4 regions of the Paenibacillus sp. BR1-192 genome follow, and region 3 is predicted to be linked to each of the others. Evidence: predicted binding sites of a transcription regulator. Region 3 holds the regulator's gene; each other region holds the start of a gene.
The links. The regulator Rex, encoded in region 3, represses fermentation and respiration genes when NADH is low (regulators of the CRP and FNR family bind a similar motif). The targets are predictions, from matches to a motif close to TTGTGAAATATTTCACAA.
Positions count from the first base shown of each region.

Region 1: a site for Rex is predicted at 3,843-3,860, ahead of P0X86_RS01180 (DUF438 domain-containing protein). Genes of this name have one in related genera too.
Region 2: a site for Rex is predicted at 5,407-5,424, ahead of hcp (hydroxylamine reductase). Genes of this name have one in related genera too.
Region 4: a site for Rex is predicted at 4,606-4,623, ahead of P0X86_RS30645 (TorD/DmsD family molecular chaperone). Genes of this name have one in related genera too.

Region 1 covers NZ_CP120718.1:247,148-254,919, reverse strand. Annotated here, with positions in the region: gene P0X86_RS01195 (glycoside hydrolase family 43 protein) at 1-151, opposite strand, end outside; gene P0X86_RS01190 (mechanosensitive ion channel family protein) at 328-1,581, opposite strand; gene P0X86_RS01185 (DUF5381 family protein) at 1,762-2,235, opposite strand; gene P0X86_RS01180 (DUF438 domain-containing protein) at 2,499-3,755, opposite strand; gene P0X86_RS01175 (FAD-dependent oxidoreductase) at 4,195-5,550, opposite strand; gene P0X86_RS01170 (carbohydrate ABC transporter permease) at 5,585-6,442, opposite strand; gene P0X86_RS01165 (carbohydrate ABC transporter permease) at 6,432-7,379, opposite strand; gene P0X86_RS01160 (hypothetical protein) at 7,406-7,772, opposite strand, start outside.
Region 2 covers NZ_CP120718.1:1,315,030-1,322,801, forward strand. Annotated here, with positions in the region: gene P0X86_RS05585 (carbohydrate-binding protein) at 863-1,879, shown strand; gene P0X86_RS05590 (MFS transporter) at 2,592-3,527, shown strand; gene hcp (hydroxylamine reductase) at 3,593-5,278, opposite strand; gene P0X86_RS05600 (2-oxoacid:acceptor oxidoreductase family protein) at 5,486-6,508, shown strand; gene P0X86_RS05605 (thiamine pyrophosphate-dependent enzyme) at 6,505-7,772, shown strand, end outside.
Region 3 covers NZ_CP120718.1:2,743,992-2,751,763, forward strand. Annotated here, with positions in the region: gene panD (aspartate 1-decarboxylase) at 1-82, shown strand, start outside; gene P0X86_RS12235 (hypothetical protein) at 193-822, shown strand; gene dinG (ATP-dependent DNA helicase DinG) at 992-3,868, shown strand; gene P0X86_RS12245 (redox-sensing transcriptional repressor Rex) at 3,933-4,598, shown strand; gene P0X86_RS12250 (amidohydrolase) at 4,573-5,874, shown strand; gene P0X86_RS12255 (cell wall elongation regulator TseB-like domain-containing protein) at 5,906-6,424, shown strand; gene P0X86_RS12260 (hypothetical protein) at 6,684-7,217, shown strand; gene P0X86_RS12265 (AAA family ATPase) at 7,210-7,772, shown strand, end outside.
Region 4 covers NZ_CP120718.1:6,657,995-6,665,766, forward strand. Annotated here, with positions in the region: gene P0X86_RS30635 (TetR/AcrR family transcriptional regulator) at 1-382, shown strand, start outside; gene P0X86_RS30640 (efflux RND transporter permease subunit) at 410-3,637, shown strand; gene P0X86_RS30645 (TorD/DmsD family molecular chaperone) at 3,718-4,395, opposite strand; gene moaA (GTP 3',8-cyclase MoaA) at 4,739-5,743, shown strand; gene P0X86_RS30655 (IS3 family transposase) at 5,862-6,701, opposite strand; gene P0X86_RS30660 (helix-turn-helix domain-containing protein) at 6,698-7,012, opposite strand; gene mobA (molybdenum cofactor guanylyltransferase) at 7,135-7,772, opposite strand, start outside.

The DNA.
Region 1 (7,772 bases), 2.5 Mb from region 3:
GGATCAGATCGTCGGAACTGAATGCGTCCAAATTCATCTGCATCGTATATTCCGTGAAGGACCGCGTTGCATAAATCCAGTGCTTTCCCTCATACGTTCTGGCTTCGGGATCTGCATACCAGCCGGGTATGATCGGATTGTTGATGTTCAATGGTAGACACTCCTTTCCTGTGCTGGCAATGTCGAGTTCGAGCGAGAGGGCATCGTCCCCGACCAATGGCGCTCGATTGAGCGATAGCCTCGTTCTACCATTGCTTCTACAACGGATAGCCAATCTCCTCCCGCGTGAAATCCTTGTAACTCGTTGAACTACCCCCGGAATCGTTCTCAATATCCCCGGGAATATTCCGGGCTTTCTTTGAGATGGACGATATCATGGCCGGTTGGATTTTGGAAGGCACGAAGCCCGAAGGTCGGCGCAACGGCAAAGATATGGTCAAAGATATCCGCTTGAATCGATTCATACACGCCCCAGTTGGTATCATTGCTGAACGCATAGATTTCCAAGGGCAGTCCGTTATCTCCCGGCGCTAACTGCCTGACAATCAGCGTCATATCCTTATGGATTTTCGGATGATTCCGCAGGTATTGATGGATATATTCCCTAAACACGCCCACATTCGTAAGCTGTCTGCCGTTCACGTTGCTTTCCGTATTGATCTGATTCTCGATGTTGTATGCGTTAATCTCATGTAGTCTTGTCGTGACATAATCGGTAAGGTAGTGTATCTTCTGAAATTCCTCGATCATTTCCTTGGTGCAAAAACAGATGCTGCTCGTATCGACATAGAAGCTTCGCTTAATTCTTCGGCCGCCGGATACCTGCATGCCTCTCCAGTTCTTGAACGAGTCCGAGATGAGGGCATAGCTGGGAATCATCGTGATCGTTTTATCGAAATTCATCACTTTTACCGTATTCAACGTAATGTCGATGACGTCGCCGTCCGCATTGTATTTCGGCATTTCAATCCAATCGCCGACGCGCACCATATCATTCGATGATAATTGAACGCCTGCCACCAAGCCCAGTATGGAGTCCTTGAACACCAGCATAAGAACGGCCGATAGAGCACCAAGCCCGCTGAGAATGATCAACGGATTCTGCCCGATGAGGTTCGAGATCACTACAATGCCTCCGATGATGAACAGAACGATTTTCACCACCTGAATGTATCCCTTAATCGGTCGGATCTTGGAAACTTCAAATGAACGATAAATGTCATCAAAAGCATTAAGCAGCGCATTCAACACCGTGATGGTGACGATAATCATGTACGTCATGGCCGCTTTTTCAATCAGAATTTGGTACGCCGGAAAGATGGACGCCGAAAAATAAATAATGATTGCCGGCACAAGATGCGACAGCTTGTGGAACACTTTTTTCTCCACGATGATATTGTCCCATGTGTACCGATTGTTGTTGACGATATGAATAATCGTCTTCAGCACGATTTTTTTGGTAATAAAATTGGCCAGTATGGAGACCACCGCGATAAAAACGACCATGATCATATTCGAGAGATATCCAATGGTTTGTTCGCTCATGCCATATCCGTCTAGTTGATTTTTGATAAAGTCCATTGTTTCCTCCTGACGCAGTTTAAGATTAGCCTATTATTATAGAGGAGATTCTAGTACTGCGCAAAGTTCAGAATCAGACATCGCTGGGTTGATTTGGAAGATGCTTGGTGTAAGACGGTCTGTTTGAAAAACAAAAAAAGAGCACCGAAAGGATGCTCTCTTGGTCTGATTCGATCAGATCTATTTCGTTTTCTTTCCGTTACGGCTGATCAACCCTCGCAGGCGCTTCATGACAGACTGAATTTCGGTATCGGTCAACAAATAATACGTATTCACAGTCCAGATCTCTCTGTTGTTCAAGTGAAAAATCAGCACAGGAAATTTCGGAAGCAGCCACTTCCGAATGGAAGGGCCGCTATAGCTGACACTTGTAATCTCCGTCCAGGCCATGGTCCGCGTTCCATCTGAAATGGAATTTTGATCGTAGATCAACAGCTGCGTGTCTGATTTCAGCGCCTTTGGCAAGCTGACATATAGATAACCTCCAAAAAACGGAATCCCTATTATGGCTGATGTGATACAAAAAAACTTACGAATAAAGGAAGTATCCATAATAAAGGCCGCGTACAGCAGAAACAGGCAGGCCAGCACAAACAATAAACTACCAAGTGCTTTGCCCCATGCCACGGATTTTCGATAAGATATCCCGTTCATGATTTAGCGCCTTTCTAAAATGATTTGAACAGTCCTTTAATCCAGCTAACTCCACTTTCGACTGCTTAAGCTGTGCCGTGGTGATACCTCTATTGTATCAAAGAGCCGTTTCTTTTTGTTTGGCTAGATGAAAAAGAGGCCTTGTCTCCGTCATTTACGATGACTTTTGAGACAGCCCCTTTTAGTATGTATGATGGCGAAGCGTGGCTGTTAGAAACCACAGTTCGCCGGATCGCATTTTGACTAAATTGAACATACGAAACTTACGGTGAGAGGATCCGCTTTTGACCGGTGAGCTCCTGGATCGGCTTAATGTTTTGAGTGAATTCCAGCGTGCCTAAGTAGTTTCCTTCTTCATCCCTTACGGCAAAATAACGAATGTAGACAAATTTATCTTTAACCGGGATCCAGAAATCTTCTGCATCTTTGACACCTGCTTTGAAATCAGCGAGCAGCTGATTGACGACATGAACGCTTTGCGGAGGATGGCAGTTCTGAACACTTCGGCCGATCACCGCTTTGGTACGAACGAAGATTCGTTCTTTGCCCTGTGAAAAATATCGAACGATATCATGTTCATCAATAAAGGTTAGGTCGACCGGTAAATGATTTAAGATGGATTCCATCTGTTTGACCGATAAAATGCCTGTACTCATCCGGATGTAACCTTCTTGCAGCGGAGAAGACCCCAATCCCTGATCTGCGCCAGGTTCAGCTGCCCTTTCAGGAATCCATGGTTGATCCGGCGCAACCAAGCAATAACCGACTTCTTCGCTTTGGGCAGCAATTTGAAGCCATTCATCTTCCGTCAACTTCTCCAGAGCCATTGGCAATAAAATATGTTCCTCTTTATAGATCATTTCTGTTACTTCATTTAAGACGCGTTTGGCAAGGTCCACTACGCTCTGCGCATTGCCCTCAAAATCAGTGAGTTTGGCTTTCACTTCTTTTATTCCCATTCGGATACCGTCATCGACTGCCCACATGACCTTGGTCGGTCCATAAATTCCGTATTTCTCGAGAAAAGGAAAGATCAAATTCTCTTTGCGGCTGTAGTGTTTGTCTACATCATAGAGGAGACTGAAATCCTCCAGCAATTTGAGGCGATTGGCCTCCCCTTGATCCTTCAGAAATTGATCCAGATGCAGCGCGATTGTGAAATTTGCCAGTCGATCGATTTCTTGGTTCTCCCTCTTAAACGTAAACACAGGATGTCCCGGCTGCTCTTCAGGTTGATGAGCTCTGTGAATGTCTTGGATGGAACCTTTGAATACCGCAGCATGCACGCTGCACAGTCGTTGTACTTCGGTTACAGGTATTCCTTCCTCCTGCATCAGTACTTGTTCCAGTTCCGAAATTTCATCAACCGATATTTCGCCTACAGCTTGATTAAATTTTGACTTCACTTCCTCCACGCTTTTTCCATGGTGCAGCTCTTTAATGATTTCCTTGAGCAAATGGATACGGGCCGTTCGATGAGCAGAAATTCCTTCCTCACGGTTATTAATGAGTTCACTCATGTTCATCACCTCTGTTTTGTTTCAATATATAAAGATGAAGTTCGATTCTATTTACATCTCTAAACTAGCATCCTCATGCTCCACGGCTTGTGATTAAAAGCACAAAGAGAATGAAAATTCATTGAACAACGAAAGGTGACCCGTCTTCTTCGAAAAATTTTTTGTCCGCTTGACGAAATGTCCCGCACGACTGACGCGAAGCTCGCTCAGCCATAAATATGCAGCAACCCTTGTTTCCGAATTGTATTGAGCTGGCACACAAAAAGCGACCGGTCACGGTCGCTTTTTAATTGAATGTATGGAGGGTAGTCACCCTATATTGAAAAATCCGGAACACAGGTGATGGCGATTACATAGATTTTCTAGACAATTCGTAACTTCTGAATCATCAAACACTCTTGGAATTCTTCGTCTGAATCAACGGCTAGCCCGCGTCTCTTCACACAATCGCCCCTTGGGCGTGCAGCATCTCCCTGAGCTGCGATGTATCGACTTCCGCCGCAGTGATTCCCGCCTTGCAGGCCAGGGCCGCCGCCGTGCCCGCCGCTTCTCCCGTAGCCATGCAGCTTGGCGTCAAGCGCGTGGTCGCCAGTGCTTCATGCGTGGTGGAAATGCAGCGCCCTGCCGCGAGCAGATTTACTGGCCCTCGGGCCACCAGGCAGCGGTAAGGAATGCTGTAGGAACCGTCATTCTCGATGGTAGCCTCCATGATCCCTTTGCCTGACGGATCATGTAAGTCAACCGGATAACCGCTCCTCGCAATGCCGTCCTCAAAATGTCGTCCCGTCACCACGTCCTCCATCGTTAACCGATACAGACCGTCGATTCGGCGCGACTCCCTAATTCCGATCTGGGGGGCAACCGAAGAAATGGAGGCCTCGGCAAATCCGGGCACCCGCGATTTCAAAAATTCCGCCATCATCAGCACCTGCTTGCGCCCTTCCTCCTCCGCCAAAGTCAGTTCCTCGACATCGGTCGCGCTTAAGCCTTGTACCCGCGTACAGTTAATCAGCACCTCATCCTTCTCCGGTCCGATAAACAACAGAACCTGATCGCGGTTGATCGGGACCTCGGCAGCCTTCCACTCCCTATAAAAGCCGGAAACCCCCGTGAGCGGAATACGCTCCATCTCTAGTTCGGCAAACGGCGTCTTGTGATAAAAGTTGTCGCGATCAGCAAGCATCGCCTTCCGAATCGCGTCCACGTCAACACCCCGCATACGGAATTTCATCGTCATCGGCTGCGACAGCCCGTCGCTTTCGCGCCCCTGAAGCGTCGGCGCTCCCGCCAGATAAGCGACATCCGCATCCCCGGACGCATCGACGAACATCTTCCCGTCCACCTTGATTCGCCCCGATTTTCCAGTAAGGGTCACGGACTGGATGTATTGGCCTTCACGTCCGACTTCGTCAACGAAGCTGTGTGAGACGAGCTTCACCCCCGCTTCGCGCAGCATTTCGACGGCAAGCACCTTATAAATCTCTGGATGGTACGGCGTCAGCGTATGCACGAAACCGACGGTATCGCGAAGATGGCCGGGCGAGCCCCCGCGCTCCATCAGGCGCTCCACAATTTCCTGTGCAATGCCGCCGATGACCCGTTCCCCTTGCTGCGTATGAAACGTCATCCAAGGATAAACTCCGGCAGCCGTAGACATCCCGCCGACAAATCCGTACCGTTCAATCAAGATGACGCTTGCCCCCTGCCTGCCGGCAGCAATGGCGGCGGCAATGCCCGCCGGCCCTGCACCTATAACTACCACGTCCGCCTCCATGATCCTTGTCCTGCTGTCCATCTCTTTTCACTCCTCCTTTTAAGCGTTATTTACCCTATTCCTTGAGACCCGTCATGGATACCCCTTCGACAAACTGCTTCTGCGCAAAGAAAAACACAATGAGCAGTGGTAATGTCGCCATAACCGAAGCGCTCATCAGCAAATGCCAGGATGTTCCCGACTCGTCGGTAAACAGCGATAATCCCAGCGGCAAGGTCATCAGCTTACGGTCATTAATAAAGATCAGCGGATCAAAAAAATCGTTCCAGCTCGTCAAAAACGTGAAAATGATCAGCGTGGCGATCGCGGGTTTTGCTAACGGCAACATGATTGTGGAATAAATCCGCAGCCGCGAGCAGCCGTCGATCATCGCTGCCTCCTCCAGTTCCTTCGGAATCCCCAGAAAAAATTGCCGCATCACAAACACCCCGAACACACCGCCAGCGCCGAATATAGGCAAAATAATCAGCGGTAAATGCGTATTGATCCAACCCAGCTCACGCATAAACAGAAACATCGGAATGGCAATGACCTCGTTCGGAATCATCATCGTGCTCAGCAGCAGCAGAAACACCAGGCTTCTCCCCCAAAAAGGAATTCGTGCGAACGAATACCCCGCCATGGAAGAGAAAAGCACGGTGCCCACGGTAACCAGAAGGGCGATATATACGCTGTTGCCATAAAACAGATGGAACGGGATCGTCTCCAGCACTTCCGCATAATTCGCCCATCGTATCGGCGACGGAATCAGCTGCGGCGGAAAAACAAACACATCAGCCGGCTGTTTGAGCGATGTAGAGACCATCCACACGAACGGGGTCATCATGACCACCGAAACGGCAAGCAGCAGCAGATAATGGAACAGGTTCCCGCCTGCCGGGTTGCCCCTTTTAGCAAATAGACTAGCTTTCATTCAGAACCCACCTTTTTCTCATCTGCCATTGTGCCAGCGTAAGCAGCAGGGTGATGACAAACAGCACATAAGCCAGCGCAGAAGCATATCCGAACTCGAACAGCTTAAAGGCTCGTTCCCAGATGTTGTAGACGAGCACCTTGGTGCTTCCAGAAGGCCCCCCTTGCGTCATCACGTAAATTTGTCCGAACACCTTCAGCGAGCCGATAATGGTCATCATCACGGTCAAAAAAATCGTCGGCGTGATCATGGGTACGGTAATTCGGAAAAAAATCCGCATTCTGCCTGCGCCATCGATCCTGGCCGCCTCGTAGAGCTGCGCCGGAACCTGCTGCAGCGCCGCAATGAACAACACCATATTCAAACCGACATTTTTCAGGAGACTGGTCACGATAACAACGGGCATGGCAAGCCGGGTATCGTACAGCCAGGCCGGTCCGGTAATGCCGGTCATACGCAGCAGCTGGTTAATGAACCCGGAATCCGTGGCAAACATATACTTCCAGACAATCGACCAGACCACCAGCGAGGTCATAACCGGAATAAAGATCAATGTCCGGAAAAAGCCGGCTCCGCGAATATTTTTTGATAACGGGATGGCAAGCAGCAATGCCAAAATAATGTTCAGCGGAACAAGTCCGGCGGCAAAATAAAGCGTATTGCCCAGCACGCGCCAAAATTCTGCGTCCCCCGCAATCGTGCGGTAGTTCTCGAATCCGATGAGCTTGGCCTCACCCAGCAGCGGCCAATCCGTAAAACTCATATAAAGCGCCATCATGAGCGGGACAAGCAGCAGCAGAACGAACCCCAGCACCATCGGCAGCACGAACAGCCAGCCCGCCAAATGGTCTCCGCGGTTTAAGGGCCTGTTCTTCCTTGCCTTCCTACGGAATGGACGGCCGGGCCCTTCAGATTTTATCGTTTCAAGTGTGGTCATGTCGCTTTCCTCCTTGTGGGGCACCTCTACAGACGATCGATTGCATTCCGTAAAGCGGCAACCTCCCTAAGGATGCCTTCCGCTTCATTGCCCGTGACCACCGCTCCGACCAACAGCACCTTGACGCCGCTATCGGCCAGGGCCGGGATATCCTCCGGGCCGATTTTACGCTGCGTTGGCACAATGACCGGCAAACCGCCGTGTGCCGCCAGCCAGCGGTAATGAAGCAGATCGGCAAGGGTAAGCCTGGTACCATATTCATGGCCGGGAACGATGGAAGCCTCAAGCGCGCTGATGCCGAAGGTCCGGCCTCCTTCCACGACGCCCCGGTCGAACTCGCTATCGATTGCAAACGTTCTTGCCAGTCCCGGGGCCTGCAGCAGAGAAGCAGGA
Region 2 (7,772 bases), 1.4 Mb from region 3:
TCAAGCACCTCCGCAGCCGGACATTCGGACTGAGAAAAGAGATACCTTTCAGCAGATAAATCAGCAAATCCTGCAGGGTTGCCACATCATGCAGTTTGCCGCTTACGCCGACAATGGTGCAGTCTGTTCCTTTGGATGCTTCCTGACATTGAAGCAGAACATGGACGGCTGATGCTTTAAGGTCTGTTCTGGCGCCTTGTTATTCATTATGTCTCCTCCAATTTCGTGATTTTTTGTGTAAGGTCAGTATAAAATTGCCTTGCAATTGGACTGTTGAAGACAGTATACTTCGCTCCCACAACCAAAATAGTGATTGGAATCACAATTTCTTAAGTTGTGAGTTTGATCACAAACCCGGCCATCGAACCAGTTTGATAGTAATCCTATAAGTGGTGTGAAGATGGTTCCGATTCAAGAATTTGCAGCTTATGGATTCTCTGAGAATTTGATGGCGATTGTTCAAAAAGGCGTTCCTGAGTCAGGAAGCTACAAAGATCTAACAAGCAACATTGGCTTATAGGGAGGAAAAATGAATGAAAAATATTTATGTTGTTCTACATTATAAAGCAGACGGACAAGCTCCTAACACTCAATTAAGTGCGATTGGTGCTGAACAAGCGGGATAACTTACTGGATTTCTCTCGAACAAAGATATCGATTATATCATTTCAAGTCCATAGTCTTTCTTCTGTTTAGCTCGACATTAATTGCGTTTTGGGTCCCGATTTTCACATACTCCTACATTAAAAAATGTGGAATTAATTTAGAAAATGGAAATAAAGTAAGATAATAGTACATTTTAAACCTGTGGCATGTCTCATGGGAGCGCTACAGATACATAAAGAAACAAGGAGGTTTGAAAATGACTAATAAAAGGTTTTCTTTTAAGCCCTTATCACTTTTGGTAGTTTTAGCAGTATTTCTATCCACATTCTGCGCAGCCTTACCGTCAGTAAACGCAGCTGCTAGAGGGGCATGGGCTCCAAATACGGCATATGCAGTAAATGACACAGTAACCTATAGTGGAAGCACTTATACCTGTCTTCAGGCACATACTTCTCAAGTAGGTTGGGAACCGTCCAATGTCCCTGCTTTATGGCAGAAAGGCGGTAGCGGCGGAACTACGCCACCAACCACACCACCGGCAACGAACGGAGTAACATTCTATGCAGATATAAACTATGGAGGAAAAGCAGTGACACTCGGGATAGGCAATTATACACTGTCTCAGTTGAACGCAAACGGAATTCCGAACGACTGGATGTCGTCCCTTAAGGTTCCAAGCGGTTGGACGGTTGAAGTATATGAGAATGATAATTTTGGAGGAACCAAGTGGACCTTCACTTCAGATTCTTCCTGGGTTGGCAACACGATCAATGACAAAATGTCATCGGTCAAAATTTATACGGGTTCACCTCCTCCTACAGTAACAAAGCCTGCCGAGGTTCCAAGCCATATATGGACATATGTTATGAATGCGGACAATGCCTATGGGAAAGACGGAGATTTTGCTTTATTGCTAAGTGCCGTTATCAAAAAGGAAAGCAGCTTTGGAGCAGGTTTACCGGGTAATCCATCGGCCGGCGACGGTTTAATGCAGGTAGAACCAAACACACGCAATGCGTATTTATCTCAATTCAGCTCAAAATTTGGCCGTGCGTATAATCATAGCAGTGAACAAGATCAGGTATATCTGGGCGCGTTGATTTTAAATGAGAAGATTACGAAGTTTGGAAATATCTACAACGGATTATTACACTACAACGGTGGAGATAATTGGTATCCGGGAGCTACGGATTCTTATGGCCGTCCGATTCTGGCAGATCAATATGCAGATGCAGTGTACGCTACTTATAAGGGCTATGGCGGTAAGAATTAAGGGGTTACATTGATGATGTAAATTGAAAAATAGCGAGACGTGAAGGATTTGCTTGTTGAGTGGAGGCGGCTAATTTAATTAGAAAGGGCATGAGTTGCCAAGCAGATCATTGCTTGCATAACCTATGCCCTTTTTTATTTATCAGGTTTTTTTCGAAGAAAGATCGAGGAAAGATCGAGGGAAAACCTTCTATCAATAGTAAGTATTCGTCCCATGTGGAGTGCCTAATATTGATGGTTCGCAAAGGAATAGATGAGATGCGACAGGTAGTATTCTTTTGTCAAAACTGAGCCAATTTAGTGCCGGATCATCACATGAATCCATGAATCGAGAGAACGCCCCATCAACTTCAGAGGCGTTCTCTTTTAATGTAGATACTTTTCAAAAAACGATTTTCTGGACTTGATATGTCGGTCGAATTATACAGGAGCATCCTCCATGTATATCAAAAAGATTCATCCCGTATATGTTTTTCATATTTTTATTATAGATAGCCGCATGCTAACATATACAAATGCAGATTGAGGGGGGACTGTTATTCAGTTTCCGATTCATGGTTTTTATCCATTCGATATAGGTGGTCCTAAATGTTAAAGAAGTCAGCGTTTCCATTACTACTGCTCAACATGTTTCTCGCTAATCTTAGTATGGGTCTTGTCATACCAATCATACCGGAACTTCTTGAGCAGTTTAGAGCGAACGGATCTCCAACTTGCTCGCAGCGTTCGCGGGCGATCTAACTTTATTATTCGTATCACGGTTAATTGGCGGAGTAGGCTCAGCAGCCTTAATCCCGTCCATTATTGCTTATATTGCCGACATTACAGCAGATGAGCAGCGCAGCAAGGCCATGTCATGGTTAGGTGCGTCGATGACATCCGGGTTTATTATTGGTCCGGGTGTCGGCGGATTGCTTGCGGAATGGGGCATTAAGATGCCCTTCTATGTATCCGCATGCGTAGGGCTGCTGGCCATGGTTTGCAGTCTATGGGGATTGCCTGAATCGCTGTCGGCGGACCTTCACCGGATGCGTCGTCAAGTGAAGGAGAAGAGGGAAAATGTATTCCGGCAAATCGTGCTTTCGGTTCGGTCTCGCTATTTTGTCCTGTTGCTCATTGTGTTCGCCATGACCTTCGGTTTAACGCATTTTGAAGCGATTTTCCCGCTTTTTGTCGTACAAGTCTACGGATTCACGACGCGTCAAATCGCTATACTGCTTACCGTATGTTCGCTCATCGGCACGTTGAACCAACTGCTGTTCACCGACCGGATCACACGACGATTCGGAGAAAAACGAATCATCGTTGCCATGCTATTGTTATCCGCAGTATCCCTTGTATTCTTATTATTCTCCGGCCATTTCTACTATGTCATGGTAGTTACGATGTTGTTCTTTACGTTCAATAATATATTGCGTCCCACGATCAATACGCTGCTGTCCAGAGTGGCCGGGGATGAACAGGGATTTGTTGCAGGGATGAATAACGCTTATACGAGTCTCGGTACGATATTTGGACCGATGCTGGCAGGTATTTTGTTTGAAGTCCACTTTAACTTGCCCTATCTGTTTGGCGGATTCGTACTGCTAGTGAGCAGCATTTTCACGGGAAGTCGATTGAGAAGTATGCTATCTGTTCAACGCGGCTGATGTGCACTCATCCTACACAATTACTGAATTTAAGAAAAAGAATGCCCCGGTGAGGGCATTCTTTTTTAGGCACCAAGGAACATGTTCATGTCATCTTCCACATTGGTAATGCCGCCGATACCGAAGTTTTCCACGAGGACTTTGGCAACGTTAGGCGACAGGAATGCGGGGAGCGTAGGGCCCAGATGAATATTTTTAACGCCAAGATACAGCAGGGCAAGCAGCACGATCACCGCTTTTTGCTCATACCAGGCAATGTTATAGGAAATCGGCAAATCATTAATATCCTCAAGGCCGAATACTTCCTTCAGCCTCAATGCAATCACGACGAGGGAGTAAGAATCATTGCATTGACCAGCGTCCAGTACCCGCGGAATGCCGCCGATTTCGCCTAGATCCAGTTTATTGTATTTGTATTTGGCACAGCCTGCCGTTAGAATGACCGTGTCTTTTGGAAGTTCAGCCGCAAAATCGGTGTAATAGCTGCGGGATTTCATCCGTCCATCGCAGCCGGCCATGACGAAGAAGCGGCGGATCGCCCCGGATTTCACGGCATCGACGACTTGATCGGCCACATTCATCACAGCGGCATGAGCGAAGCCGCCGATGATCTCACCCGTTTCAAGCTCCGTTGGAGCGGGGCATCCTTTCGCTTGCTCGATTAGTAGGGAGAAGTCTTTGGGAGCACCGTCTGTTCCTTCTGGAATATGGCGGACACCCGGAAACCCCGTGTTGCCTGTTGTATAGATACGGTCCTTATAACTGTCTTTCGGCGGAACGATACAGTTGGTCGTCATTAATATCGGTCCGTTAAAGGCTGCAAATTCGCTATTCTGCTTCCACCACGCATTCCCGTAATTGCCTACAAAATGCTCATATTTCTTGAATGCCGGATAATAGTGGGCAGGCAGCATTTCACTGTGCGTGTACACGTCCACGCCGGTTCCTTCCGTCTGCTTCAGCAGCTCCTCCAAATCCTTCAGATCATGGCCGCTGATGAGAATGCCGGGCCGGTTGCTTACCCCGATATTGACCTTCGTAATTTCCGGATTTCCGTAAACCGAGGTGTTCGCTTCATCCAGCATCGCCATGGCGTTTACGCCGTATTTCCCGGTTTCCATCGTCAAAGCGACCAGATCCTGCACTTCCAGGCTGTCGTCAAGCGTGGCGGCAAGCGCACGGCGCATAAAACGGTTTAATTCGTGATCATCCTTCTCCAGATGCAGCGCGTGGTACGTATAAGCAGCCATCCCCTTCAAGCCGTACGTAATCAATTCGCGCAGCGAGCGGATGTCTTCATTGCGGGTCGAGAGGACACCCACCGTACGTGCTTTTTCATCAAAAGCAGCTTCGTTATCCGCTTGCCAGACGGCAGCATCAGGGAGATTGGCGGTTCCTTCCGGATATTGTTCGTTATAATAGGTGCGCACCTCGCCGCGGAGCTCGATCGCTTCCCGGATTCTTCCCACAAACACCTCGCGGTCAAAGTTGGCGTTCGTAATCGTTGCAAACAAGGAGTCCATCATAAACAGCGATACGCGCTGTTCAAGCACCTCCGGCAGCCGGACATCCAGACTGAGAAAAGAGATGCCTTTCAGCAGATAAATCAGCAAATCCTGCAGGTTTGCCACATCATGCGGTTTGCCGCATACGCCGACAATGGTGCAGCCTGTTCCTTTGGATGCTTCCTGACATTGAAAGCAGAACATGGACGGCTGATGCTGTAAGGTCTCTTGGGCGTTGTTATTCATAATTTCTCCTCCAATTTCGTGATTATTTGTCGTAAGGTCAGTATAAGATTGCCTCGCAATTGGACTGTTGAAGACAGTATACTTCGCTCCCACAACCGACATAGTGATTGGAATCACAATTTCTTGAGTAGTGAGTTTAATCACAAACCCGGTCCGTTTCTTCTTTTAAACTGGAATTAATGACCTAAGAAGAAATGAGGAGAGAACATGTCGATTTTACCTCAAAAGAATGAACTGGGATTTTTCGAGATCCGTCTCGAATCCATCGGCGGGCTTGGCGCCAATCTGGCCGGAAAAATGCTGGCCGAAGCCGGGGTTACCGGCTCCGGACTTAACGGCTCGAATTTTTCCAGCTATGGTTCGGAGAAAAAAGGGTCGCCGGTGAAGAGTTTCGTAAGGTTCTGCGATTCCGAGGTGGAAATCCGCGATCACAGTCCCATTGAGCAGCCGCATGTCGTCGGCGTATTTCATGAAGCATTGTATAAGACGATCGATGTCATAAGCGGATTACGGCCTGATGGAACGGTGCTTGTGAATACGGCGCGAGCGCTGTCCGAAGTGGCCGTTGATCTGAACATGACCCAGGGAACGCTGGCCGTCGTTGATGCGCTGAACATTTCCGTTGAGGAAAAAACCAAAGTGAATACGGCCATGCTGGGGGCATTGTTCCGGATTTGCAGCTTCCTGAACCCGGACGATATGCGGCAGGTGATCCGCACAACATTTGAGAAAAAGCTGCCCCACCTCGTGGAAGCGAATGTGAGGACCTTTGACAGAGGATATAACGAAGTCCGGTTCCTTTCCTTGGGAAACGGATCAGAGCTTATAGACCGAATCGCTTTCGCAAGGCCGCAGCCGATTCTTGGATATGAAACGCAGGAGCTGGGCGGGATTCTGAACGTTACGGCGAACAGTGTCCTGAAGGATCTTAGCGGCTCTCGGCAGGGATATTTGCCAGAGTACAAGATCGAGGACTGCATTCACTGTGCCGCCTGCGATACGGTATGTCCGGATTTCTGCATCGTGTGGGAGACGAAGCCGGATAAGCGCGGGAATATGCAGATGTTTATGAAAGGTATCGATTATCAGTATTGCAAAGGCTGCTTGAAGTGTATCGAAGCTTGTCCGACCACCGCTTTGGCTGCCATGTTAGAAGAGCCGCATTATGCGGAGCAGCACCGTGTGCCGCAAATTTTTCCCTATTTAACCGCGGAGGGAGTCCGATCATGAATATGCAAATTCAAGAAACAACGGAGAACAAGCTGGCGGCTGCTCAAACGGAAGTCTTCGAATCGGGCAACGAAATGGCTGCCATGGCGGCTGCCCAGATTAACTATCACATGATGGGTTATTTTCCGATTACGCCTTCTACGGAAATCGCCCAATATCTTGACATGATGCGTACACGCGGCGAACATGACATCAAGCTCATTCCAGCTGACGGCGAACATGGATCGGCGGGGATTTGCTACGGTGCGGCCGCAGCCGGAGCACGGGTATTCAATGCTACCAGCGCGAATGGTTTCCTGTATATGATCGAACAGCTTCCTGTGCAAGCGGGCACACGTTTCCCGATGGTCATGAATCTGGTGACGCGTGCAGTCAGCGGACCGCTGGATATTCGCGGTGACCATTCGGATCTTTACTACGGCCTGAACACCGGCTGGGTGATTTTGAGCGCCCGTTCACCGCAGGCAGTGTATGACATGAATATCATGGCGCTGCGAATCGCTGAACATGAAGACGTACGCCTGCCGGTCATTGTAGCTTATGACGGATTTTTTACATCGCACCAGAAACGCCGGGTACACATATTTACGAACCGGGAAACCGTTCAGGGATTTGTAGGGGAACAGGCGCCTGAATATCCACATGTGCTGGACGAGAACAACCCGATCGTTGTTGGGGCTTACATGAACGGCGACGATTTGATGAACAACCACTTCCAACAGTCAAACGCCATGTATCGTGCGGGCGAGGTGTTCAAGGAAGTGGCAAAGGAATACGCAGCTGTATCCGGAAGATCCTATTCGCCGCTTGATCTGTATCGCATGGAAGATGCAGAGGTGGCTTTATTCCTGCTCAATTCGGCGGCCGAATCCTCCAAAGACGTCGTGGATCGGCTGCGGGCGAAAGGAATTAAAGCGGGCATAATCAGCCCGAATATTCTCCGGCCGTTCCCGGCAAAAGAAATCCGCGAAGCGCTTATAGGTGTCAAAGCACTGCTGGTTGGCGAACGTGCCGATTCTTACGGCGCACACGGGGCCAATCTGACCCATGAGGTCAAAGCGGCCCTCCAGGAAATCCGTGGTCCGCAGCCTATTGTGCTGTCCCGCATATTTGGTCTTGGCGGGAAAGACTATTACGCGGATGACGCGGAAGCCTTTTTTGCCTCGACGATCGAGGCCATGGAGCTCGGTTATGCCAAAGCGCCGTTTGATTATTACGGCCAAACACCGGGAGCTGAGGAGCAAAGGCTGGAGCCGGTCATTGC
Region 3 (7,772 bases):
CACCCCGACGGTCGTGATCGTCGACGAATCGAATAAGCCGGTTACGACGGAGTATCGCGAAGTTCACGCCGCCATTCTCTGAAGAACCAAAATGTGTCGGGACCCTAAAGGGATGAAAAGACCGTCTTCTACAGAAAATGAGTTCAGGTCGACGCACTGATCTCATTTTTCCGCTAAGGGTGGGATGCAGCTATGTTTCAACATGTATTCGCCGAAATGAACAACATGTTAGATGAAATTGTGAAGCATTACCCTTCTGCTCAAGGTCCCCAAAAACAGGCGCTGGTACAAAACTGGAACATGCTCAAAAGCATGAGCGAGGGCATTATCGAGGAGTGGCTGCATTTTGAAGAAAAAATGGCCATCTTCCGCGAGAGTGCAGCGTCACCTCCGGTTTTTCCGCCGACCGAAGCGCCTGAATTGCAGCTGGATGCGTTCGTTCGCGGTCAAGGTTACTACAAGCTGTTGATGTTCCAGCCGGCCATACAGCAGTTTGAGGCAGCCGCTGCGGTATTTCCGGACAGCCTTCTGATCAAGTTGTACATTGCCATGTCCCATCTGTATTTGGGGCAAACCGCCCAAGCATCCGACGTACTGATCTCCATCCTGCCCCTGGCTGACAACAGAAAGCTTCGGGCGATGATCTACAATGCGCTTGGATGCATCGAGGTGTTGAATGGACAGCAAGCAAAGGCCGAGGAACATTTTGCGCTGGCAATTCATAGCGATCCGACGCTTCCCGACCCCATGATCAACCTGGAGGTCTGCAAGCAGAATCGCGGTGAGCTCCAGTACGGCAGCCAATTGATCTCTTTGCTGTAGAAATCAAGCCACAACAAGAAGCGATGCCAGAGCTCACCTTGAGACTTTGGCATCGCTTTTTGCGTACGGGAGCGGTACAGAAAGCCAGGGGATTTTTTACCCGGAATGTTCAAAACCCGCAACTTCTGGTATGCTGTTAATTAGTCTGGAGGAAAGGGATTTTATCGAAATGAAATTTGCCGTATTGGATTTTGAAACCACGGGCAACCAGTCTGCAGATGAAATCATTCAGGTTGGACTGGCCATCATCGAAGAGGATCGAAGCATATCCCGCGTATACGGCACCTATGTCAATCCCGGGATTCCGATCCCTCCTTTTATTACCGGTTTGACCGGCATTTCCGACAGTGATGTAGCGGATGCTCCGTCATTGGAAGAAATGATGATGGAGCTTGTGCCCATGCTCGACGATGTCGTATTGGTTGGACATAACGTCGCTTTTGATTTTAACTTTTTGCAAAACGCGCTCGATCGCTGCGGCTATTTACCGTTCAGCGGCCGTATTCTAGATACGATGCACTTCTTAAAAATATGCTTTCCCTCGCTCCCGTCCTACCAGCTCGGGATGGTGTCCTCTCATTTCGGCCTGGAGCATGACCGTCCGCACCAGGCGGACAGCGATGCGCTTGCCACAGCCTATGCGCTGCTGAAATGTTTGGAGGAGATCGACGAGCTTCCGCTGCTCACCATTCAGCGTTTAAGCGACCTGTTTGCCGACGAGGACAGCGATTTGGCCTGGTTCTTTGACGGCATTCGTTCCGACAGGGAGCACCGAGCCGTACAAGTGGGAGACACCCATACGTACTACCGCCAGTTTGCCTTGGCGGTGGATGATTGGAACGATATAGCACCTGTCAGGGATGAGACGGAGCCCAACCCCTTGGCCGATGTAAGCTTCGAGCAATACATGAACGATGTTCGTGAACGCCTGAAGGAAACGCTGCCTCATTACGAGAGCAGGGATGCCCAGGACATGATGTTCCAGGAAGTGATGCAGGCGCTGGATGACAATAAACATCTATTGATCGAAGCGGGCACGGGAACCGGCAAATCCCTTGGATATTTGCTGCCGTCGATCTATCAAAGCGTGAAGCAGGAACAGAAGGTTATGGTGAGCACGCATACGATCAACCTTCAAGAACAGCTGCGTGACCGGGATATTCCCCTGCTCACCCAGGTTGTTCCTTTTCCTTTTAAGGCGGCCATTTTCAAGGGCAGGGGACATTATTTGTGTTTGAGAAAATTTGAACATAAAATAAATAGAAGAGATTTTCATTCCCCGAAGGAAGACGTAATCACGGCGGCCCAGATGCTGGTCTGGCTGACCCAGACGGAGAACGGGGATGATGAAGAGCTAAACCTTGGCGGACGCGGAGGGGATTTCTGGGAGACCATCTCCAGCGATTCGGATTCTTGCCTCGGACGCGCCTGTCCTTGGTTCCGCAAATGCTACTATCACAGGGCCAAGCATGAAGCAGGCATCGCGGATGTCGTCATTACGAACCATTCGAAGCTGTTCACCGACGTGAAGGCGAATCATCAGCTGCTGCCAAGCTATGAGCGCCTCGTCATCGACGAAGCGCATCATCTTGAGGATGTCGCCGGCAAGCACCTTGGCTTGCAGATGAAGTATTTTTCGGTGGTCCATACCTTGACCCGCATGTACAAAGACAGCCGAAGCGGGCAGCTCCCGGCTCTGCGCCAGCTGCTGCAAGCTTCGCCGCACGAGAAGGCAGTCGAATGGTCTTCCGTCATCGACCGTTTGTATCCGGACCTCATTACTGCAAAAGAGAACTGGGATCGGCTCAGCGATCAATTGTTCGGACTGCTTCCGGAACGCGGAGACGCTTCTCCGGGAGATGCCGGCCAATTCTCGCTCCGCCTGTCCCCGCTTAAGAAGCCGAAGGATTGGGATTCGATGGCCGAACTGGAGCATCAAATTCATCTGACGCTGGGCGATGTCGTGCGCAAGGGCGATAAGCTGATCGCCGAAATGAAGGAAGATTTGGATGACTACAGCGCGGACAGCCTGTTAACCGACCTATCGGGCCTATTTAAGGACCTGGCCTCGCATCGCGAAGACCTGCGCTCCTTCATGGCCCTGAACGATGAGGGCACGGTATACTGGATGGAGGCGAACGGCAATTTCCGCAGCAAATCGCTGCAGTTGTATGCCGTGCCCGTCGACGTGAGCGCTCATCTGAAGGAATTGTTTTTTGACAAGAAACAAAGCGTGATTCTGACATCGGCGACCTTGTCGGTGGACAAATCGTTTCAGTTCATGATCGAAAACCTGGGTCTTCAGGAAGCGGCTGAAGCGGGGAACCTGAACACGGTTCAGCTCCCGTCCCCGTTTAATTACAGGGAACAAGCCCTTCTTGTCGTGCCGCGCGATTTTCCGAGCGTGAAGGGATCGGTCGGGGATGCACTCTTTGTGAATACGCTCGTGAAGTCTTTGGCCGATACGGCCGTCGCTACGCATGGCCGCATGCTCGTCCTGTTCACTTCCTACCGGATGCTGCGCCAGGTGCACGAGCCGTTGAAAGAAGCGCTGGCATCAAGCGACATCACGGTATTGGGACAAGGTATGGACGGAACCAGCCGTACCAAGTTAATCCGAAGATTTCAGGACAGCAGCGCTTCCGTGCTGCTGGGCACCAGCTCCTTCTGGGAAGGGGTAGACATCCCGGGCGAGGCGCTGACTTGTCTTGCCATCGTCCGGCTGCCGTTCCAGCCGCCGAATCATCCCTTGGTCGAGGCCAAGAGCGAACTGCTGCAGCAGCAGAAGAAGAATCCCTTCATGAAGCTTTCGGTTCCGCAAGCGGTCATTCGTTTCAAACAGGGGTTTGGGCGTCTGGTGCGAACAGCACAAGATAAAGGGATCGTGATCGTGTACGATACCCGGGTCATTGAATCCTATTACGGGAAGTATTTCTTATATTCCTTGCCGGGGCCGAAAATGGAGCATATGCCGACAGAGGGGATCGTTCCCCGAATTTCGGAATGGCTGCAGGAAGAGGCAAGCGCGGGAAACCAAGCGGAATAAAGTGAAACCAAGCACGATCAACAAAAAAGATGTAGTTATTAACCTATTATTAGGGGGAGCATGCATGAAATCGGAAAAAATTTCGGAAGCCGTGGTCCGCAGATTACCTGTATACTTGCGCTATTTGAATGAGCTTCAGAAGAGGGAGGTTTCCACGGTTTCCTCCCAGGAGCTGGGACAGAAGCTGGACCTCAATCCTGCTCAAATTCGTAAGGACCTGGCGTATTTCGGTGATTTTGGACGGAAAGGGATCGGATATGATGTTTCTTATCTGATCGAGAAGATTCGCCAGATTCTGAAGCTGGACCAGAAGATCAATGTCGCACTGGTCGGGGCCGGTAATCTTGGACATGCATTATCGAATTACAATGCATTCCTGAAGGATAATATGAAGATTGTGGCGATTTTCGATTCGTATTCTCCCAAAGTTGGTATGAAAATTAACAATTTGGTCGTACAGCCGATGGAAGAGCTGGAGAAGACGGTTCATGAGCACGGCATTCGAATCGGGATTATTACCGTTCCGGATTTCGAAGCGCAGAACGTCGCGAATCAGCTTATCGCCTCAGGGATCGAGGCGATTCTGAACTTTGCGCCAACCATCCTGAAAGCCCCAGCCCATATCCGGATTCATACGGCTGATTTTACAACGGATTTGCAAAGTTTGGCCTATTATTTGGATAACGGCAAGGAGGATGCAGCACATGACAACAACGAAGTGGATGGTTAAGAACGGAACGTTTGCAGTACTGGAGGAAGGCCAATCCGTGCTTCGCGGATACCTGGTGGTTGAGAACGACCGGATCACGTACCTGGGCGAGGAGGAGCCCGTCGTGGAAGAGGGAACAGAGATTATCGACGGAACCCATCTGTTCTTCCTGCCCGGATTGGTGAACACGCATGGACATGCCGCCATGTCGCTTCTTCGCGGCTATGGGGACGATCTGGCGCTGCAGGTATGGCTTCAGGAAAAAATGTGGCCGATGGAAGCCAAATTCACGTCAGACGACGTATATTGGGGCACATCGCTCTCCGTGCTGGAGATGATCAAAGGCGGAACCACGACGTTTGTGGATATGTATGACCATATGGATCAGGTCGCGAAGGTTGTCCAGGACTCGGGAATGCGCGGCGTCCTGACGCGCGGCGTAATCGGTTTATGCCCGCCCGAGGTACAGCAGCAGAAGCTGGATGAGGCGGTGGCATTCGCGAAGGATTGGCATGGCAAGGCTGGCGGCAGAATTACGACGATGATCTCGCCGCACGCGCCTTATACCTGCCCGCCGGATTTCATCGAAAAATTCGTTCAAGCATCCCATGACTTGAACCTGCCTTTGCATACCCATATGTCCGAAACGGAAACGGAAGTGGCTCAGAATGTTAAGGACTACGGGCTTCGCCCCGTTGCCCATTTGGAGAAGCTGGGCATGTTCTCCCGTCCTACGCTCCTTGCGCATGCCGTTCATCTGACCGATGAGGAAATCGAAGTCTTGGCCAAGCATCAAGTAGCCGTATCGCATAATCCCGGAAGCAATTTGAAGCTTGCCAGCGGAGTCGCCCGCGTACCTGCGCTGCTGAAAGCCGGCGTAACGGTGTCGCTCGGTACCGACGGACCTGCTAGCAACAATAACCTGGATATGTTCGAAGAGATGCGGCTGGCTGCCCTGATCCATAAAGGAGTAAGCGGGGATCCGACGGCCATTCCGGCCTCCGATGCGCTCCGAATGGGCACGGTATACGGAGCCAAGTCCGCTTTCCTTGAGGATATCGGTATGCTCGCGGTTGGGATGAAAGCCGATATGATCGCATTGAATACGGATCAGGCGCATTTCCTTCCACGGACCGACTATATTTCTCACGCGATCTACTCTGCCAGCGCGAAGGATGTAGAGCATGTATGGGTTGACGGCAAGCAGGTGGTGAAGAATGGCGCGAGCCTTACTCTCGACGAGGAACGCATCCGCCGGGAAGCGCAGCGTGCATTTGAGCGTCTTACAACCCTCTAGGGAATAATCAAGGGGAGCGAGGAAGACGGATTTGAAGAAAAAAACGAAGTGGATATTGCTGAGTGTGTCCGGCGTCCTGCTATTATTGCTTGGCCTACAGCTCTATTATTCCTATGTTATGAAAGATACGTGGAATGAAGAAAGAATGGCGATCCTTGCAGCGAAACAGCATGGCCAATTGGTCTCGTCCGACAAGACCTATAAATCGGTATGGGGCGAGGACAATAACTATTGGGTGGTCAGCGGGAAAGATAAAGACAATCAAGACCGCATGGTCTGGGTGAAGTTTACGGACGATAACGTTCCTGTTGAAGGGACAGATGCCGTTCAGTCCGTGTTATTGAATACGGGCATGTCAGAGGCCGTGATGCGGGACCAGATCCGTAACGAAATGCCGGGTGCGGTCATCAAGCGATTGCTGCCGGGAATGTATGAAGGCGAGTATGCCTGGCAGCTGCAATATGAAAACAACGGTCAGCGCGGCTACAGATTCTATCGTTTTCAAGACGGAAACGCCATCGGAAATGATATTATTCTTCCTAATCAATAAGAAAACAAATGAAAAGGCGTCCCCTCATAGGGATGCCTCTTTGGCACATAAATATGTAAGCGTATACAGAAATAAATTGGTAAAACTGTTCTAAATATTTTCACAGACAAGCATGAAAAAGTATATAAGATGTGATATACTCGTACTTGTACGAATTGAGCAGATCAATTACATGCCTCACCATATATCGTTGTTATATGTATTATTGTGCTGCAATTGCTATACAAAATTTCATATCGAAAATTGAAGGAGGAACTTCATGAAACTGCGCATTGTACCTATCATGCTGACTGTCGTGATCTCAGCATCGGTCCTCTTTGGCGGTTGGTTTCTGTATCGGCAGATGGCTTTGCAGAATCCGCTCGCAACTGTTGTGTCACAATACGATGGCGTGAAAAGTTCTCATATAGATATTAAACAGGATACCGTGACTTTGAATCTTGATTTGGCTCCGGATGCGAATTTACAAGGTTTGGTTCAGCATATTAAGCAGGAAGGCAAGTCCGTGATCGGCAAGCGGGAATTGAGAATCCAGGTGGAGGACCATTCCTCGGAAGCATTGGATCAATGGTGGGAGCAAGCGATGCTGTCGGTTGCCGAAGCGATGGACAATAAGCAGTATACCGATATTCAATCATCGCTCGAGCAGTTGGCTGCCCAGTCGCCGAATTTGAAAGCAAAAGCAACGATCGACGACACCAATGTCTATGTCAGCTTGTCGGACGGCAAGTCTGGTAAATTTATAATCTTGCCGCGTCAACCTGGCAAAATGGAGGTGTGGAACCATGCCTAAATTAGCAAAAGAAATCATGTTAGGCTTCATTCCGGTTTTGTTGGTATTCCTTGTGTTTGTCGGCGTAAACATCGTGCCTCTCTTAATAGCGGCAGGACTCGTAGGCGGCTTGCTGTTTATAGCCAAGATGAAGGGCGGCATCGCGGTTGGTGCCGGAAATGAGCGAAAGCGGAAGAAGAGCGGCCCGGCCAAGCTGACGTTCGAGGAAATCGGCGGGCAGGATAACGCTAAGCAGGAGCTGCGGGAAGCATTGGATTTTCTGATTCGTCACGAGGATATCAAGAAATTCGGCATACGTCCATTGAAGGGGATTCTTCTCACAGGGCCTCCGGGAACAGGGAAGACCTTGATGGCCAAGGCCGCTGCCCATTATACCGATTCTATATTTGTCGCTGCTTCCGGCAGTGAATTCGTGGAGATGTATGTCGGCGTCGGTGCAGGGCGAATCCGGGATTTGTTCAAGGATGCCCGCAACCGCGCGGCCAAAGAAAACAAGCAAAATGCCATCATCTTCATCGATGAGATCGACGTCATCGGCGGTAAACGCGAAGGCGG
Region 4 (7,772 bases), 3.3 Mb from region 3:
AGCCAGCATTCTTCGCAGACGGCCGGAGCCGCTGATCCCGATGGAGGCGATTGGCCAAATGGGCCAATTATGCCAGACCGACGTTCGCAAACAGCGCCATCCGCTGATCGTCATTAAGGCAATGAAAAGCGAGCTGAAGAAGAGTCAGGCCGATCTGGAGGATCGGGAAGATGCAATGGAGTCCCTCAATATTATGGAAAAAGAGCTGCTTGGCCTCCAGCCCAGCCGGGCCGTTCTGAAAGGAATGCTTGCTAACTTGGAGGGGATCGAGGAAATCGAAGCATTGTATACCGAGCTCAAAGGCACCATTTCGACTGTGCTTGAAAGCTATCTTACGCCCGGCGGCATGATGCAGGGGAATTCGTTCAAATTAGAGACATAGAGTTTGGAGAGGAGAGAGAATCGCCTAATGAAAGGAATTATCAATTTCTCGCTGCGCAACAAGTTTGCGATCTGGCTGCTGACCATCATCGTCAGCTTCGGTGGATTGTACGGCGGACTGACGATGAAGCAAGAAACCATTCCGGATATTAACGTTCCGTTCTTGAGTGTCACCGCCATTTATCCTGGTGCATCTCCCGAAGGCGTTGTGGAGGATGTAACCAAACCGCTCGAGACGAGACTCCGTAATATCGACGGCGTCAAAACCGTAACCTCCACTTCCATGGAGAATGCAGCGAATGTCATGGTTGAATTTGATTATGGTAGTGATCTGGACAACGCTACGGCGGCTGTTCGCGAAGCCATCAACGAGGTAAAGCTGCCTGACGACGCCCAGAAACCTACCATATCCAAATTCAGCATGAGCTCCATGCCGGTTGTCTCGTTAAGCATTGCTAACAAAGACAACATGGAATTGGATGAATTGACTCGCATCACGGAGAATGACATCGTTCCCGAGCTGGAGGATTTGGACGGGGTTGCTTCCATCCAGGTAGCCGGTCAATTCGTGAATGAGGTACAGCTTAAGTTTAACCAGGACAAAATGAGCGAGCTTGGCCTGACCGAGGATACCGTCAAAGGTATCGTGCAAGGTTCGGCGCTGTACGCTCCGCTCGGCATGTTCGAGATGGAAAAGTCCCAAAAAGCCGTTGCCGTTGATGGCGGCATCATCGGCATCGACGATCTGAAGAATATCGCCATTCCGGTCATTCCAGGTGGCGGCGGGGCGGATGCGTCTGCCGGCGCCGGTGCTCCGAATGCCGGTGCAGGCCAGCAGCAGCAGCCGCCTGGCGATGCTGCAGGGGCCGGTCAGCAAACCGTGCCTGGTGCTGGCGCTGAAGCCGCTGCCGGTGCCGGCGCTGGCGGACAAAATGGCGCTCCTGGTATGCCAACCGGCATTCCAACCGTCAAACTGAGCGAGATTGCCAATATTGAAGTGATCGGCTCCTCGGAATCCATCTCCCGCACCAACGGGAAGGAATCGATCGGTATTCAAATCGTAAAAGCAAACGATGCCAACACGGTTGACGTCGTGAACCAGGTCAAAGACAAGGCTGAAGAATTGAGAGGCCTGTATCCTGGCATGGATCTGACGATCATGCTGGACCAAGGCAAGCCGATTGAGGACTCTGTCCATACGATGCTTTCCAAGGCATTATTCGGTGCGTTGTTCGCCGTTCTGATCATTATGGTCTTCCTGCGCAACATCCGTTCGACGATTATTTCGATCATTTCGATTCCGCTGTCCTTGCTGATTGCGGTTCTGTGCCTGAAGCAAATGGATATCACCCTGAACATGATGTCGCTCGGTGCCATGACCGTTGCCATCGGCCGGGTTGTCGATGACTCCATCGTGGTTATCGAGAATATTTACCGGCGCATGTCCCTCTCGACCGAGAAATTGAAGGGCCGAGAGCTCATCAGCGCCGCTACGCGCGAAATGTTTGTGCCGATCATGTCCTCCACCATCGTGACCATCGCGGTATTCCTGCCGCTTACATTGGTCAGCGGCATGGTAGGAGAGCTGTTCATGCCGTTTGCATTGACGATGGTCTTTGCCCTGCTTGCTTCCCTGGTCGTGGCGATTACGCTCGTACCTGCCATGGCGCACAGCCTGTTCCGCAAAGGCTTGAAGAACACACATGATCATGAAGAGAAGCCGGGTGCCTTGGCCCGCGGCTATCGCTCCATCTTGAAATGGACCTTGAACCACAAAGCGATTACTTTCCTAGCTGCCATCGTGCTGCTCGTCGGAAGCTTATTCTTGACCAAGTACCTGGGCGTAAGCTTTATTCCGGAACAGGAAGACAAATACGCGATGGTCACCTATTCACCTGAGCCTGGCGTAATGCTGGAGGATGTTGAGGATCGAGCCTTAAAAGCCGAGAAGCTGATCCTGGATCAACCAGGCGTGCAATCGATGCAATACTCCATCGGCGGAAGCAATCCGCTGGGCATGGGCTCCGCCAATTCAGGATTGTTCTACGTTATGTATGATCCGGACACGAAAAACTTCGAAGACGTCAAAAAGACGCTCATCGAAGATCTTGCCAAGGAAGTGCCGGACGGCACTTGGTCCAATATGGACATGGCAGCCGGCGGCTTTGGCGGCAGCCAGCTGACGGTGAACGTCTTCGGCGACTCGCTGGAGCAGATCAAGCCGGTGGCCGATCAAATCGCAGAGCTTGCGAACAAGGATACCGCGACGTTTGAAAATGCGGAAACCAGCTTGTCCGAAGCGTTTGAGCAGTACACGCTGGTAGCCGATCAAGAGAAGCTCAGCTCACTGGGCCTGACGGCCGGACAGCTGGCCATGAAGCTGGCCCCGGTACGGGAACGTCCGGTCTTGACCGAAGTCAAGATTGAAGACAAAACCTACAATGTTTACATTGAAGCGGACAGCAAAACCTATAAGAGCATTAAGGAAATCGAGAACGAAACCGTGACCTCTCCGCTCGGCATCGAAGTGCCGATCAAGGATGTGGCCAAGGTGGAAAAAGGAACCACGCCGGATTCCATTACGCGCATCGACGGTAAAATGGTTGTGAGTGTCACAGCCGACATCCTGTCCAGCGACGTAGGCTCGGCTTCGACCAACCTGGAGACCGAAGTGAACAAGCTTGAGCTTCCAGACGGCGTGTCCGTCCAATTCGGAGGCGTCACCGAGCAAATTAACGAAACCTTCGGGCAGCTCGGGCTCGCCATGCTGGCGGCCATCGCTATCGTATACTTTGTACTCGTGGTTACGTTTGGCGGGGGACTCGCTCCATTCGCCATCCTGTTCTCGCTGCCGTTCATTGTCATCGGCGCTATCATAGGCTTGCTCGTCACGGGCGAAACACTGAACGTGTCTGCACTGATGGGCGTGCTCATGCTGATCGGTATCGTGGTGACGAACGCGATCGTGTTGATCGACCGCGTGATCCATATGGAACGCGAAGGAATGAGCACGCGCGAAGCCCTGCTCGAAGCCGGCGCTACCCGTCTTCGTCCTATTCTGATGACGGCACTGGCAACCATCGGCGCGCTCCTGCCTCTCGTATTCGGCTGGGAGAGCAGCGCAGGCATTATCTCGAAAGGACTCGGCATCACGGTTATCGGCGGTCTGATCAGTTCCACGCTGCTGACGCTCGTGGTTGTACCGATCGTATACGAGTTCCTGATGAAGTTCAGCAAGAAAAGAATCGAAGATTAATTAGAACACCAAACGCCCCGGCCCTCCTGATTCAAGGAGACCGGGGCGTTGTTGTGTCTGATGATGATATGATTCTGGCGCTAATGCACCAGCATGGCTTCCTTGGAATGCTTCCAGGTCTTCAGCATGTTCAGATCCTGCGCGAGGAATTCCTCCAACAGGCTGAATAACGACTGGTATAGCGGACTTTGCGTGGACCCCTTCAAATCCTTGCAGAGGGATGGCACCCATGACAACAGATGCTCCTCCAGAAACTTCTCTTGTACCTCCATTAATTGCAACATGCTATCTTCACAATACGTATTGTTCAGCATACGGTCATGAAGCAGCGTCATGAATTCCAGTTCAATGGCTATATGATCGTCCGCTTCGCCATGCAGTTTATTAAAGGCAACACCGGCGGATGCATAACACTCGGCCAAATCCTGAGCGCATCCATCCTTCGTATAATGGGATTCCGCGGCCTGGCGAGGTTTGGACTGCTGAAGCAGCCGGCGGTATTCCGCCCTCTCATATTCGCAAATCCGAACCAATTCCTCAGGCGAGCGTCCGCATAAATATTTCATCAGGTCCGTACCGGCCTTCGAACACTCCGCCGCCTTGCTAATTCCGCTCCCGCGGCTCCATTCCGCAATCATAGACAAGCTGGGCCAATTGCCCAAAAAATCAATCAGCAGCTCGTAGACCGTCCCCCGGTTTTCAAGCCACCTGTGACAGACGTCAGGCACCTCCAAAGTTTGAACAGGTGATATCGCCATATCGAACCTCCTATTGGTAACCTATCTTGTTGGATGTGATATCCTTGACAGTATATCTTAGATGAACGTCTAATGAAAGCAGTTTGAAATGATTTCCGAAAATTTCGGAAAAACCAGGAAACTTTCGGAAATCTAGAATGTCACTACTCGCTTTCAAGGGGAGAAAGCTTTGGTCCACAGGTTCAATATACAGGATTTAGAAAGCGTTTTCTGTGATGCTTCTCACAAATCCTTGAACTTATGCGTGCGGCTTGTCCGGCTGACATGACCCTTACAATGCATTGACTCCTGTTCGGGGAATGGCTACAATGTGACCATGCACGCTAGTAAAAGGGGGATTTCCATGATCGAACCGCTTAAAGATTCCTTCGGTCGTGTCCATGATTATATTCGAATCTCGGTGACGGATCGGTGCAATCTTCGTTGTGTATATTGTATGCCGGAAGAAGGGATGGAATTCCAACCTCACGATCAGATAATGAGCTATGAAGAGATCGCCGCGATCATGCGCGTTCTGGCCCCCATGGGCGTCTCCAAAGTACGCCTTACCGGCGGCGAGCCGCTTGTGCGCAAGGATCTGGAAACCTTGGTCCATCAGATTGCTTCCATTGAAGGAATTCAAGATATATCCCTTACCACCAACGGGATCATGCTCCCATCCAAGGCCCGCTTGCTGAAGGAAGCGGGACTCACCCGCATCAACATCAGCCTGGATTCGCTCCAGGAAGAGCGTTACGCTCGCATCACGCGCGGCGGCCGGGTGCATAAAGTGCTGGAAGGCATTGAAGCCGCCTATGAAGCCGGCCTGAATCCGATCAAGCTGAACATGGTGTTAATGAAGGGCTTCAATGAGGACGAGATTCGCGACTTTATCGCCCTGACCCTTGATCGTCCCCTTCATGTCCGCTTTATTGAATACATGCCGATCGGCCAAGCATCCGATACCTGGCGGGATTCGTACCTGCCGCTGAGCCGGGTAGCCGAAGTGTGCCAAGAGGCCGGCTGGGCCATTCAAGAAGAGCAGGGCCCTTCCGGCAACGGTCCTTCGCGCAATATGAAGGTGGTTGGAGCAACGGGAACGTTCGGTTTGATCCATCCGGTCAGCGATCATTTCTGCGATTCCTGCAACCGGCTCAGGCTGACGGCCGACGGCCATATCAAGGCTTGCCTATATTGGTCGGACGAATTTAACGTGCGCCGCGTCATCGATGACCCTTCGGCGGTGGCGAACCTGTTCCGCAAAGCGCTCGGCGCCAAGCCGCTGAACCATGAAATGGCGCTCGCGCTGGAGAAAAAGGCCCAAAGCCATACTCCTACGGCCCGGCGCATGTCGCAGATCGGCGGATGAGCTTCTGCTCAGCGCATGAGAGCAGAATCAGCATAACCGAAGCAAACCGCCTTTATATACTAGAAAGCCCCGCCAAGCATTTGGTCAAGACCCCATTTAGTGGACATTGAAAAAACACCTAGGCTGTAAACTGGCGTCGGTACTCTACCGGCGTCAGTTTATTTAATTTGCGCTGTGGTCGTCTTCGATTATAAAATCGTATGTATTTCTCAATTCGGCTTTGTGCCTCCGCTAGATTTCGGATATCATAAGGATAGAGCCCTTCCGTTTTGAGATGCGAGAAGAAGCTCTCCATGGAGGCGTTGTCTAGGCAATTGCCCCGGCGAGACATGCTGATTTGGGCGCTAACCTTTGGCAGCATGTCGTGATAGGCATGAGACGTGTACTGGAACCCTTGGTCGCTGTGAACGACCAATCCGGTCACGTCTTTTTGCTTAGCAAACGCTTTGGCGAACGTCTGCAGAACCAATTCATTGTCGTTACGCTCGCTGAGCTGGTAGGCCACAATCTCGTTGTTGAATAAGTCTTTTACCGCCGAGAGATACAGCCAACGCTCACCCACCCGGTATTGGGTTATATCCGTTACCCATTTTTGGTTTGGTCTCTCCGCCGTAAAGTTACGCTTAAGCAGATTCTCCGCCACACGCTCCGCGGCCTTGTATACCATGTTGAATTGGCGCTTCTTGCGAATGCTAGCTTGGAGCCCAAGTTCTTGCATGAGACGTAGCACCTTTTTGTGATTCATCCACACACCGTGATCCTGCCACAGGAACAGTTGGATTTGTCGGTAACCATACTTTCCTTCGTAGCGTTTGTATACTCTGCGGATCAGCCGTTTGTCTTCGGCATCCCGGTCGTTCTCTTTACGCTTTAAATAGGCGTAATAGCCACTTCTAGAAACACCAATGAACTGGCACAGTTCAGCTACTTGCCCTGATTTTGCTGCTTGTTCGATCATGGCGAAGCTTTCTTTCTTACCTCCTTCATCCAGATTTCCAAGCACTTTTTTAGCATTTCATTCTCCCTTTTTAGCTTTTGGACATAGCGATCTTGATCCAAATATTCTTCTCGTCTTCCTCGCTGATCCAATAATCCAAACTCACCTAATTCCCGATACTTTCGCATCCACTTTTTTACACGATCTTTATCTTGAATCTCAAAGTGCTCGGTAATTCGCCTATATGTCCACTTTTCCTCAACATGAAGGCGAATCGCCTCTTTTTTCACTTCATCTGAATATGATTTATACTTTTGACCTTTCTTTGCCATAAAAAATGCACCCCTTAGAATTTATCGGAATAACCAAGGGGGTTTTCCAATGTCTATTCTAAGGGGGGCACTTCACATTCGAATGGCGGGGCTATTTTTATAGGATGCGTGCAGGGGACCGATCATTCTTCCGTATTCAGCAGACCGCCTGCGGCCTCGTAATCCATGGGCGTGTTCATGTTAAATAAGATTCGGCGCGGATCAAGGCCGGTAACCTCCGCTAATTCCTCCTCATTCGAAAAGACGGCATTCAGCTCCTGCACCCACTCCACCATGCGGAGCTGCCCCCGGATCAGCCTGCGCTCAAGGCTTTCCGCGGTCTCTCTGCGATACGCTGCCAGCAGCGGGTGCATCCTTCCTTCCACGACCGGGATTACGGCCTCAGCCGTGTCCTGCTTGTTCGCCAGATCCAGCAGCCCCTGGAGAAACCGCTCGTGGATATAAGGCATATCGCAAGCTGCGACCAGATTCCATGTGCTCCGGGAAGACTTCAGGGCGGCGTGAAGGCCCGCCATCGGACCTTGTCCGACATAAAGGTCGGGGACGCATTCCAAGCCGAGGAAATGATAAGGTTCCGGGTCATTGGCAGACAGGATCACCCTTCCGCTGACTTTGTCCAGCGCGTGGACCGTCCGTTCAATCAAACTCATCCCCTCCATGGGCAGCAGCGCCTTGTTTCTCCCCATTCTCCGGGAGGCTCCTCCAGCAAGGGCGATGCCCGTCACTTGACCCGATGGCAGACGAACATCTTGGGAGTGAA